2 regions of the Paenarthrobacter sp. TAF1 genome follow, and region 2 is predicted to be linked to the other one. Evidence: riboswitches for the same ligand, from Rfam matches in the RefSeq annotation. Region 2 holds a riboswitch; the other holds the start of a gene.
What was found. A riboswitch is a leader RNA that binds a small molecule or an ion and turns the genes downstream of it on or off. The one in region 2 is predicted to bind cyclic di-AMP.
Positions count from the first base shown of each region.

Region 1: linked by a shared signal. The riboswitch ahead of AB4Y81_RS21265 (NlpC/P60 family protein) and the one ahead of AB4Y81_RS12770 (hypothetical protein) in region 2 are both predicted to bind cyclic di-AMP.

Region 1 is NZ_JBFRDO010000035.1:8,896-13,387, forward strand. Features, by position in the region: gene AB4Y81_RS21260 (FAD-binding protein) at 1-504, shown strand, start outside; gene AB4Y81_RS21265 (NlpC/P60 family protein) at 609-1,400, opposite strand; cyclic di-AMP (ydaO/yuaA leader) riboswitch at 1,404-1,571, opposite strand; gene AB4Y81_RS21270 (copper resistance CopC family protein) at 1,746-2,378, opposite strand; gene AB4Y81_RS21275 (NCS2 family permease) at 2,493-3,935, shown strand; gene hutG (formimidoylglutamase) at 4,009-4,492, shown strand, end outside.
Region 2 is NZ_JBFRDO010000008.1:91,486-95,977, reverse strand. Features, by position in the region: gene AB4Y81_RS12775 (glycosyltransferase) at 1-604, opposite strand, end outside; gene AB4Y81_RS12770 (hypothetical protein) at 777-1,634, opposite strand; cyclic di-AMP (ydaO/yuaA leader) riboswitch at 1,640-1,801, opposite strand; gene AB4Y81_RS12765 (sensor histidine kinase) at 1,934-3,433, opposite strand; gene AB4Y81_RS12760 (response regulator transcription factor) at 3,437-4,177, opposite strand.

The sequences.
Region 1 (4,492 bases), on a different contig from region 2:
CGCTGCGAGGTCACCGATCCCGCGTCCATCCAGGAACGCAACGAAATCCTCCGCCACTTACGCAATTACGCGGCCAGCCACCATCTGGACGTACGCAGCACCACCAGGGCCGTCCGCCTGGATTTCCTGGGCGCGGACCCAACCCAGCACATCGGGTACGGGCTCGCCGCGAGCATGACCCGGAGCGGTCTCCATGCCTCTGGCCCCCTCGAATCCGCCCCGCGACAGTGGGCAGTCCACACCGCCAACGGGGTTCTCCTGGCAGACCATATTGTGGTCACACGCTGCGCCCAGAGCCAGCTGCGCCGCATGCTGGCCGAACTTGGAATCGCCGTCGGGCAGAACCTGGTCTCCGCGATGCGGGCAGTGGGAATGCACCTGGTGGGCGTGGGCGAGCTCATTACGCCCAGCCCCAAGGAAGTCCTGCGGCAAGCCAAGGCAGTGGGCCAGGCAATCTCCACCAAAGTGGCGCTCCCGGGCGGCCCGGGTATCGCCATCGCCTAGCCGGCATCATTCACGGCAGCCGCAACACGAAGTTTAAACGCCAAAGGCCGGTGTCCTCGAAGATGATCTTCGGAGACACCGGCCTTTGCGTTGAAGCGTGAGGCTTATGCGCCAGCGCGTACGTACGTGATGGGACCAGTAGCGGTCAACCAGCTGATCGGGTGGATGCCCGTCTGATTGCCGTTGATTCCACCGCTGATTGCCTGGCCGTTGCCGATGTAGATGGCGACGTGGCCGGACTGGACGATCATGTCGCCCGGCTGCGGGTCGCTGACAACCTTGCCGTAGTTCATGAACTGCATGGGGGCGAGGTCGCCAACCGGAATGCCGGCGGAACCGAGGGCCCGCTCAACCATGGCGGTGCAGTCCTGCATGATGCCGATCTGGGCGTAAGCCGAGGCAACCATGGCAGCGTTGACGCCGCCGGCAGCGGGAGCAGCAGCTACAGGAGCAGCAGCAGGTGCAACAGCGGCCGGAGCTGCAACTGCAGCCTGGGCAGCTACGGGAGCCGCAGCTGCGGCAGCGGTAACGGCAGCCGGCTTGGCAGCGGGGGCTTCAACTACAGGAGCCGGCTTTTCGATGACCGGAGCTGCAACGGAAGCAACAGCCGGACGCTCGAAGTTGATGGTAGCCGTAGAAAGAGCGGTAACAACCTTGGTGGGGGCCTCGGAAGCGGTCTCGGCGACCGTGGCGGGGCTGGCATCGCGCTGGACCGGAGCCTCTGCAGCGTGTGCAGCGACAGAGCCGGTCAGAACGAGTCCGGAAGCTGCTGCGATAACAGCTGCCTGGCGGCCAGCGCCGGAAGCGTTGCTCGCAACTGCCTTGGAGATGGAGATGAACGGATTAGGACGTACGCTGTCCGCCTTACGACGGCCGCGAAGAATGCGTGAAGACATGAAAGAGCCTCTCCCGATGCCTGCGAGGTTAGCTGTCGGATTCGGATGGGAGTCACCCGGCCACTATCCCCCGCTGTTCAGCGGAAGCTTCGTGACTTCACCCCAAGGCACGCTCGAAAGCGGCCCAAAATGGGTTCCCCGTCTCTGCCGTAGGTTTGTCTGCGAACGGATTCCGGACTGCGGCAGAGCTAGGCAATCAGGCCGGAAGTGCCCGCTACGTGGAACAGGCACAGGTACTACCGTACGCGATGATCCCGTCGAAGTCACATTTAAGTAACGAGGACTGCGGCTTTGGCGTGTCGCGGTAACCGAACCGAGATATTCGCAGCTACGTAGAAAAGCCCGCTATTCTGCGGCTTCCGGGCGGTTTTCGTCGTCCGATCCGGCAAGTTTCCTGCGGGCTGTAACGGCGAGGAAGATCACGAGCGCAACCGCAACAACCGCAATGACAACAATGCTCCAGGGGAATGGCTGGGACGCATCTGCCGCGGGCGAACTGCTGGCTGTTCCCGGAGGCGCCGTACCCGCGGACGGCACCGTTCCCGAGGTGGCCGAAGCGGACGCCGAAGGTGCCGCCGAGCCGCTTGCCGCCGTCGTGCTTCCCGCTGTGGCCGTGAACTTGAAGGTGCCCTCAATGGGGTGCGAATCGGAGCTGACAACGCGCCACACCACCGTGTACTCCCCCGCCGGCGCGCCGGCCCGGAGCTTCTGCACGGCCTGGCTGTCGATGATCTCGACCGGCCCGTCTGCCCAGTTCTCGCCGCCTGAGGTTACGGAGACGCCCGATCCGATGGCCAGCGGCCGGTTGTTGAACGTAATGGAGACCGACGCCGGCACTTCAGCCACGGTTGCACCGTTCGCCGGCGCTGTGGATTCCGCGACGTCGTGCGCGGACGCCGGAGCCGCGGAAAACAGCAGGGCAGACGCGAGGGCAAGGGCGGCGACGACGGCGGCCAGAAGCGGGCGGATGGTACGCATGGGGCGGTTTCTCCTAGTGTTGGCTTCCTTACAGACTAGGGGAATGGTCCGAAGCTCCCACATTCAACGGCATAGGATTTGAGAGCACACTCCCCCCAATACCCGGAGACCTTCATGCTTAAACAAGGTTCTGCAGTGGACCGCTATTTCAAGATTTCCGAACGTGGCTCCACGTACTCAAGGGAAATCCGTGGCGGCTTCGCGACATTCTTCGCCATGAGCTACATCGTTGTGCTGAACCCGCTGATCCTCTCGGGGGCAGACTCCAGCGGAGCTTCCCTGGGCTTCACCGCGGTCGCAGCCACCACGGCGTTCGTCGCCGGCATCCTGACCATCCTCATGGGCGCCTGGGCCAAGCACCCCTTCGCTGTGGCCACCGGGCTGGGCGTGAATGCGTTCGTCGCCGTTACCGTGGCCTCGCACCCGCAGCTGACCTGGCCCGACATGATGGGCCTTGTTGTCCTCTCCGGCGTCACGATGCTCATCCTGGTGCTCACCGGCTTCCGCACCGCGGTTTTCAAGGCTGTGCCGGAGGCGTTGAAGACGGCGATCGTGGTGGGCATCGGCTTGTTCATTGCCCTGATCGGCCTGGTGAACGCCGGTTTCGTCCGGCGCATCCCGGACGCTGCGGGCACGACGGTTCCGCTGGGACTCGGTGTTGACGGGAAGCTCATGGGCTGGCCCACTCTGGTGTTTGCCGTCGGTTTGATCCTGACCATCGCCCTGGTGGTCCGCAAGGTCCGTGGTGCGATCCTGATCGGCATCGTGGTCTCCACTGCGCTGGCTGCGATCCTCGAGTTCACCCTCCACATCGGCCCCAGCTTCGATGGCAAGAACGTCAACCCCCGCGGCTGGTCCCTGGTGGCCCCCACTTTGTCGGAGTGGGGCGCTCCGGACCTCTCCCTGATCGGCAAGGCCAACCCCTTCGGGGCCTTCGAACACCTCGGCTTCATCGCCGCGGCGCTGCTGGCATTCGTGATCCTGCTGAGCATCTTCTTCGACGCCATGGGCACCATGGTGGGCCTGGCCAATGAGGCCGGAACGGTGGACAAGGACGGCAACATCCCGAACGTTGACCGCGTGCTGCAGGTGGACGCCCTTGGTGCCATCGTCGGCGGCGGGGCCTCGGTTTCCTCCAACCAGATCTTCGTTGAATCCGGCGCGGGCATCGGCGAGGGTGCCCGCACCGGCCTGGCCTCGATCGTGACCGGCGTTCTCTTCCTTATTGCCATGTTCTTCACACCGCTGATCAACCTGGTGCCGTTCGAAGCCGTGGCCCCCGCGCTGGTGGTCGTGGGCTTCATGATGGTTTCCCAGGTGGGGAAGATCGACTGGCAGGACTGGGGAGTCGGGATTCCCGCGTTCCTGACCATCGCCTTGATGCCGTTCACGTACTCCATCGCCAACGGCCTGGGTGCCGGGTTCATCTCGTTCGTGCTGATCCGCACCTTCCAGGGCCGCGCCCGCGAAGTCCACCCCTTGATGTGGGCTGTGGCCGCTGCGTTCCTGCTCTTCTTCGGCATCGGAACCGTTGAGGAACTCCTGGGCGTCAAATAGGCATTCCGGTATTTCAGACACCCCCGACCCGGAACTGCTGGTATTGGCAGTCCGGGTCCGGTCTGCTTAAAGCATGGAAACACGCGCCGTAACTGTAGATGTCAGCCCCGCCCCGTGGACCGGCCGTTTCGACGGCGACGGCGTTGCGCACCGCCGCTGGTGGCAGGCCGTCACCCCCCACACGCCCGCAGCGGCCAGCACCGCCTCGCGTCCCGCCGTCGTGCTTGGGTTCTGCAGTGACGCCGGCGTTCGACGCAACAAGGGCCGCACGGGTGCCGCCGCGGCCCCGGCCGCCATCCGTTCGGCGCTGGGTCCGCTGGCTTACCACCTGGAACGGGACGTGTTCGACGCCGGCGATGTGGTTGTGGAGGGCGACTCGCTGGAGGCGGGCCAGGAGCGCGCCGGCCGCGCCATCTCGGGATTGCTCGACGCCGGTAACCTCACCGTGGTGCTGGGCGGAGGCCACGAGACCGCGTTTGCCAGCTACTTGGGCGTCGCCGGCTCGGACGTGGTCCAGGGCAAGCGGCTGGGTGTGCTGAACCTTGATGCCCACTTTG
Region 2 (4,492 bases):
CGTCTTTGATGTAGGGGAGGAGCTTGCGTGCGGCGTCGGCCCGGATGGCTTTGAAAGCGCACTGGGCATCGGAGACGTGGGCGCCCATGAGGGTCCGCAGCAGGGCGTTGTAGCTGCGGGAAATGATCTGCCGCTGCGGGCTCAGGTTCGTGTGCGAGGCCGGTGACAGCCGGGTGCCGACAGCGACATCCGAGTGCCCGGAGAGCAGCGGGGCCAGCAAGGGTGCCAAGGCGGAAAGGTCCGCCGGCAGCTCGGCTTCCATGTAGGCCAGGATCGGCGAGGGCGAGTTTTGCCAGACCTGGCGGAGCGCGTTCCCACGGCCTCTGTCCTGGAAACGGACGACGAGAAGTTCGGGCAGTTCCCGGGCCAGACGCTCGGCTATCCGAAGCGTACCGTCCGTACTGGCGTTGTCGGCAACAGTGATCCGGAACGCGTGCGGCAGTGACTCCATGAGGTGGCTGTGCAACCGGCGGAGGTTCGCCTCTAGCCGCGCTTCCTCGTCGCAGACGGGCACGGTGAGGTCCAGGACAGGAACCCGGGCGGGGACGCCCACGCCCGGGTCCTGCGGGTGGTGGACTACGGTCCCTGGATCCGTGATGGTCATGGATCCAGAATGAAGGATCAGATTATGAACGCTTTAGGCGGAAGCTGTGACACTACTGTGAGCCCCGGCAAGCACCTGTGAAAACGAAAGAAGCCGCCCCGGTTCCCGCCATCCGCTCCAGTAAGAACTGAGGCAAACGGCGGAAGCCGGGGCGGCAATCAAACAGCTTGGCTTAGTACCAGTTGTTGGCCAGGTGGAAGGCCAGGGCAGCTGACGGGGATCCGTAGCGTTCCTTGATGTAGTTCAGGCCCCACTTGATCTGGGTCTGGTAGTTGGTCTGCCAGTCAGCGCCGGCAGAAGCCATCTTGCCGGCCGGAAGGGACTGGACAATGCCGTAGGCGCCGCTGGAGGCGTTGGTGGCAGTGGTCTTCCAGTTGGATTCCTTCTCCCACAGCGTGTTCAGTGCCGTCATTTCGGCGGCGCTCCAGCCGTAGCTGCCCAGAATGCTGGCGGCGTAGGCCTTGGCAGCAGCGGGGTCATCCACAGCCTTGGGAGCAGCTGCGGCGGCTGCGGCTTCTGCGGCGGCGGCAGCAGCGGCGTCGGCTGCCTGCTTTGCGGCAGCGTCAGCGGCGGCCTTTTCGGCGGCAGCCTTTTCTGCGGCGGCCTGGTCGGCTGCTGCTTGTGCGGCGGCGGCCTGATCGGCAGCGGCTTTGTCGGCGGCAGCCTTGTCAGCGGCAGCCTTTTCGGCGGCGGCTTTGTCAGCTGCGGCCTTGTCGGCGGCAGCCTTCTCAGCTGCGGCCTTCTTGGCTGCTGCGGCTTCCTCGGCGGCCTTGTTGTTGCTGGCCTCGGCGGCGGTCCGGGCTTCGGCCACGCGGCTTGCCTCAGGGAGAGTAAGAGCTGCGTTGGCGGCGGTTCCGAGCGATGCAACGCCCAGTGCAGCGGCGATAACGCCGGCTACTACGGACATGCGTGCACCGGACTTGCCGTCACGGGCTGCCTTCTTGAGGACTGACTGCGACTTGGTCGACGGGTTGTCGTTATGGTCGCGGTGACGCGCGGAAGGGCGCGTCTGATCGTTAAATTCAGACATGTGTGATTACCTCTCAGCGCCTGCGGAGTTAGCTGTCGGGTTCGGATGAGGTCATCCGGCCGCGCATCACGCTGCGGCTTCACCCCAAGGGCAGGCAATAAATGCCTGGGCCCGGAGACTCTGGGTCCCCCGTCTCTGCCTCGGAGAAAGTACGGACTCCGGGAAGTGGCAGAGCTCGGCGCATCCCGGATGTGGGCCAGTTGGGGCGACCCACCCTTTCGACGGTACAGGAGGTTTCCGCAGAAGTCACATTTAGGTAACAGAGATCACGACGACGGTGAGTCGCCTTGCCGGGATCGTTACAGTTGTCCGCCGCTCACGGTTGGAAGCCTCACGGCGAATTCAGTACGACCCGGACGGGAGGTCACTTCGACGCTTCCGCCATGCGCTTCAACTATTGATTCCACGATCGACAGGCCCAGGCCTGACGTTCCTTCCGACCCCGACCGCGCTGCGTCGGCCCGGGCAAAGCGGGAGAAGATCCGGCCTTGGAAATCGTCCGGAATGCCGGGCCCGTTGTCCGTCACGGTCACCACTGCACTGCCGTCAGCCGAGAGCATCACGCCGGTGACAACCGTAGTTCCGGGATCTGTGTGCTTTCTGGCGTTCGAGAGCAGATTGGCCAGCACCTGGTGGAGCTGCGTGGCATCGCCGCGGACGGTGATGGGTTCATCAGGCAACGAGAGCTGCCAAATGTGGTCCGGGGCCATGACCTTCTCGTCGCTCACTGTCTCAACCACAAGCTGGGTCAGGTCCACATCGGTGACCTTGACCGGTTGGCCTTCATCCAGCCGTGCAAGCAACAGGAGGTCCTCCACCAGCGTGGTCATGCGCTCGGACTGGCTTTGGACCCTGGCCAGCGACTTCCTGCCGTCGTCCGTGAAGTTTTCGGTCATCCGCAGCAACTCGGTGTAGCCGCGGATGGCGGTCAGCGGGGTACGCAGTTCATGGGAGGCGTCGGCGACGAACTGCCGCACCTTGGTTTCGCTTTCCTGCCGGGCCTCCAGCGCGCTGGATACGTTGTTCAGCATCTGATTCAGGGCGTAGCCGACGCTGCCTACTTCAGTGCCGGGATGGGAAGCCGACGCCGGGACCCGCACCGCAAGTGCCACCTCGCCGGCGTCGAGAGGGAGGCGTGAAACCTTGGTGGCCACTTCGGAGAGCTGCTCAAGCGGCCGCATGGTTCGCCGGATAATCACCGTGCCAACCAGGCCGATCACCACCAGACCGCCCAGCGATACCAGCACCATGGTCCAGACCAGGGACGCCTCGGCGGTCTGCTTGTCCGCCAGCGGCAGACCGGTCACGATCACGTCGTCGTAGTTTGTTGTCACGGCCACCAGGCGGTAGTCGCCGTTGGACAGGGAACGGTCCACAGGGCGGCTGTCCCGGGGGAGTGTCAGAAGTACCTGCTCGTCGGCGTCCGAAAGGGAGACCCTCTTGCCCTGGGCGTCGATCAGGCCTGAACTCCGAACAGTTGATCCGTCGATCCGGGCGTTCAGCGTCCCGGCGGCCTGGCCGCGGGCCTCCAGCGGATCCGGCCTCCCGGACGGTGCGTTCGGAAAGCTCGACGGCGGCCTACCGAACTCGTTCGCGCGGCTGGAGGCCTGTTGAAGCTGCTGGTCCAGTTGCTTGTTGAACACCGCGTCCATGGAGGCGTAGCTGACGATTCCGACGGCGCTGCAGATTGCCACCAGCAAGGCCATGGCTACCAGCACCAGGCGGGTGCGTAAATGCCAGGTGGAGGGATTGAGCCAGCTGCGCCGGGAGCTCCTGGCAACTCCTGAAAGGGTGCCCAATGCCTAGTCCGCGGGTTTGATGACGTAGCCGGCACCACGGATGGTGTGGATCATGGGTGGGTGGTTCGCTTCGATCTTCTTGCGGAGATATGAAATGTAGAGCTCCACGATGTTGGCCTGGCCGCCGAAGTCGTAGTCCCAGACGCGGTCCAGGATCTGGGCCTTGCTGACGACGCGCTTGGGATTTTCCATGAGGTAGCGCAGGAGTTCGAACTGCGTGGCGGTGAGGGTGATGTCCTCGCCGGCCCTTGTTACCTCCCGGGTGTCCACGTTCAGGGTCAGGTCTCCCACCACCAGTTCGGCGGTGTCCATGGCAGCGACGCCGGAACGCTGGACCAGCCGGTGGAGGCGGAGGAGGACTTCTTCCATGCTGAAAGGCTTGGTGACGTAGTCGTCGCCCCCGGCTGCCAAGCCAACGATGCGGTCCTGGACGGCGTCTTTTGCGGTGAGGAACAGCGCGGGAACTTCAGGGGCGAAGGCGCGGATGCGGTTGAGGACCTCCACGCCGTCGAATCCGGGCAACATGACATCGAGCACCAGCACGTCGGGTCGGAATTCCTTGGCAAGCTTCACCGCCCCGGGACCGTCGGCAGCCACAGCTACGGACCAGCCGGCCATGCGGAGACCCATGCTCATGAGTTCGGCAAGGCTGGGTTCGTCATCCACCACCAGTGCACGGATGGGGGACCCGTCAGGATGGGTGAGCTGGGGAAGGTTGTTGGTCATGGAGTGCGAGGAGGCCATGGGACAACTCTCTGTTCTGCTGGTTTGCCAGCGCTTTGCCGGTCCTGTGAAGACGCTGTGAAGTCAACACTAGCGAGGTGGGACCCGGCCCGGGGTGGCACTTGGTCCTGAAACCGGGGACGATTTCGCCGTCTCTACCAGATTCCGGACAAAAAATTCGAGAAGTTGCCGCCCGACGATTGGACAACAAGTGTTTCAGAACGTGAGATTCCGAATCAGCTGCGATCGCGAACACGAGAGTGCGAATCATGCCCGATCAACCGAAGAAAATTCACTGGAAGGCTAATATTTCTTCCTCGCAGCGAATGAAATGGC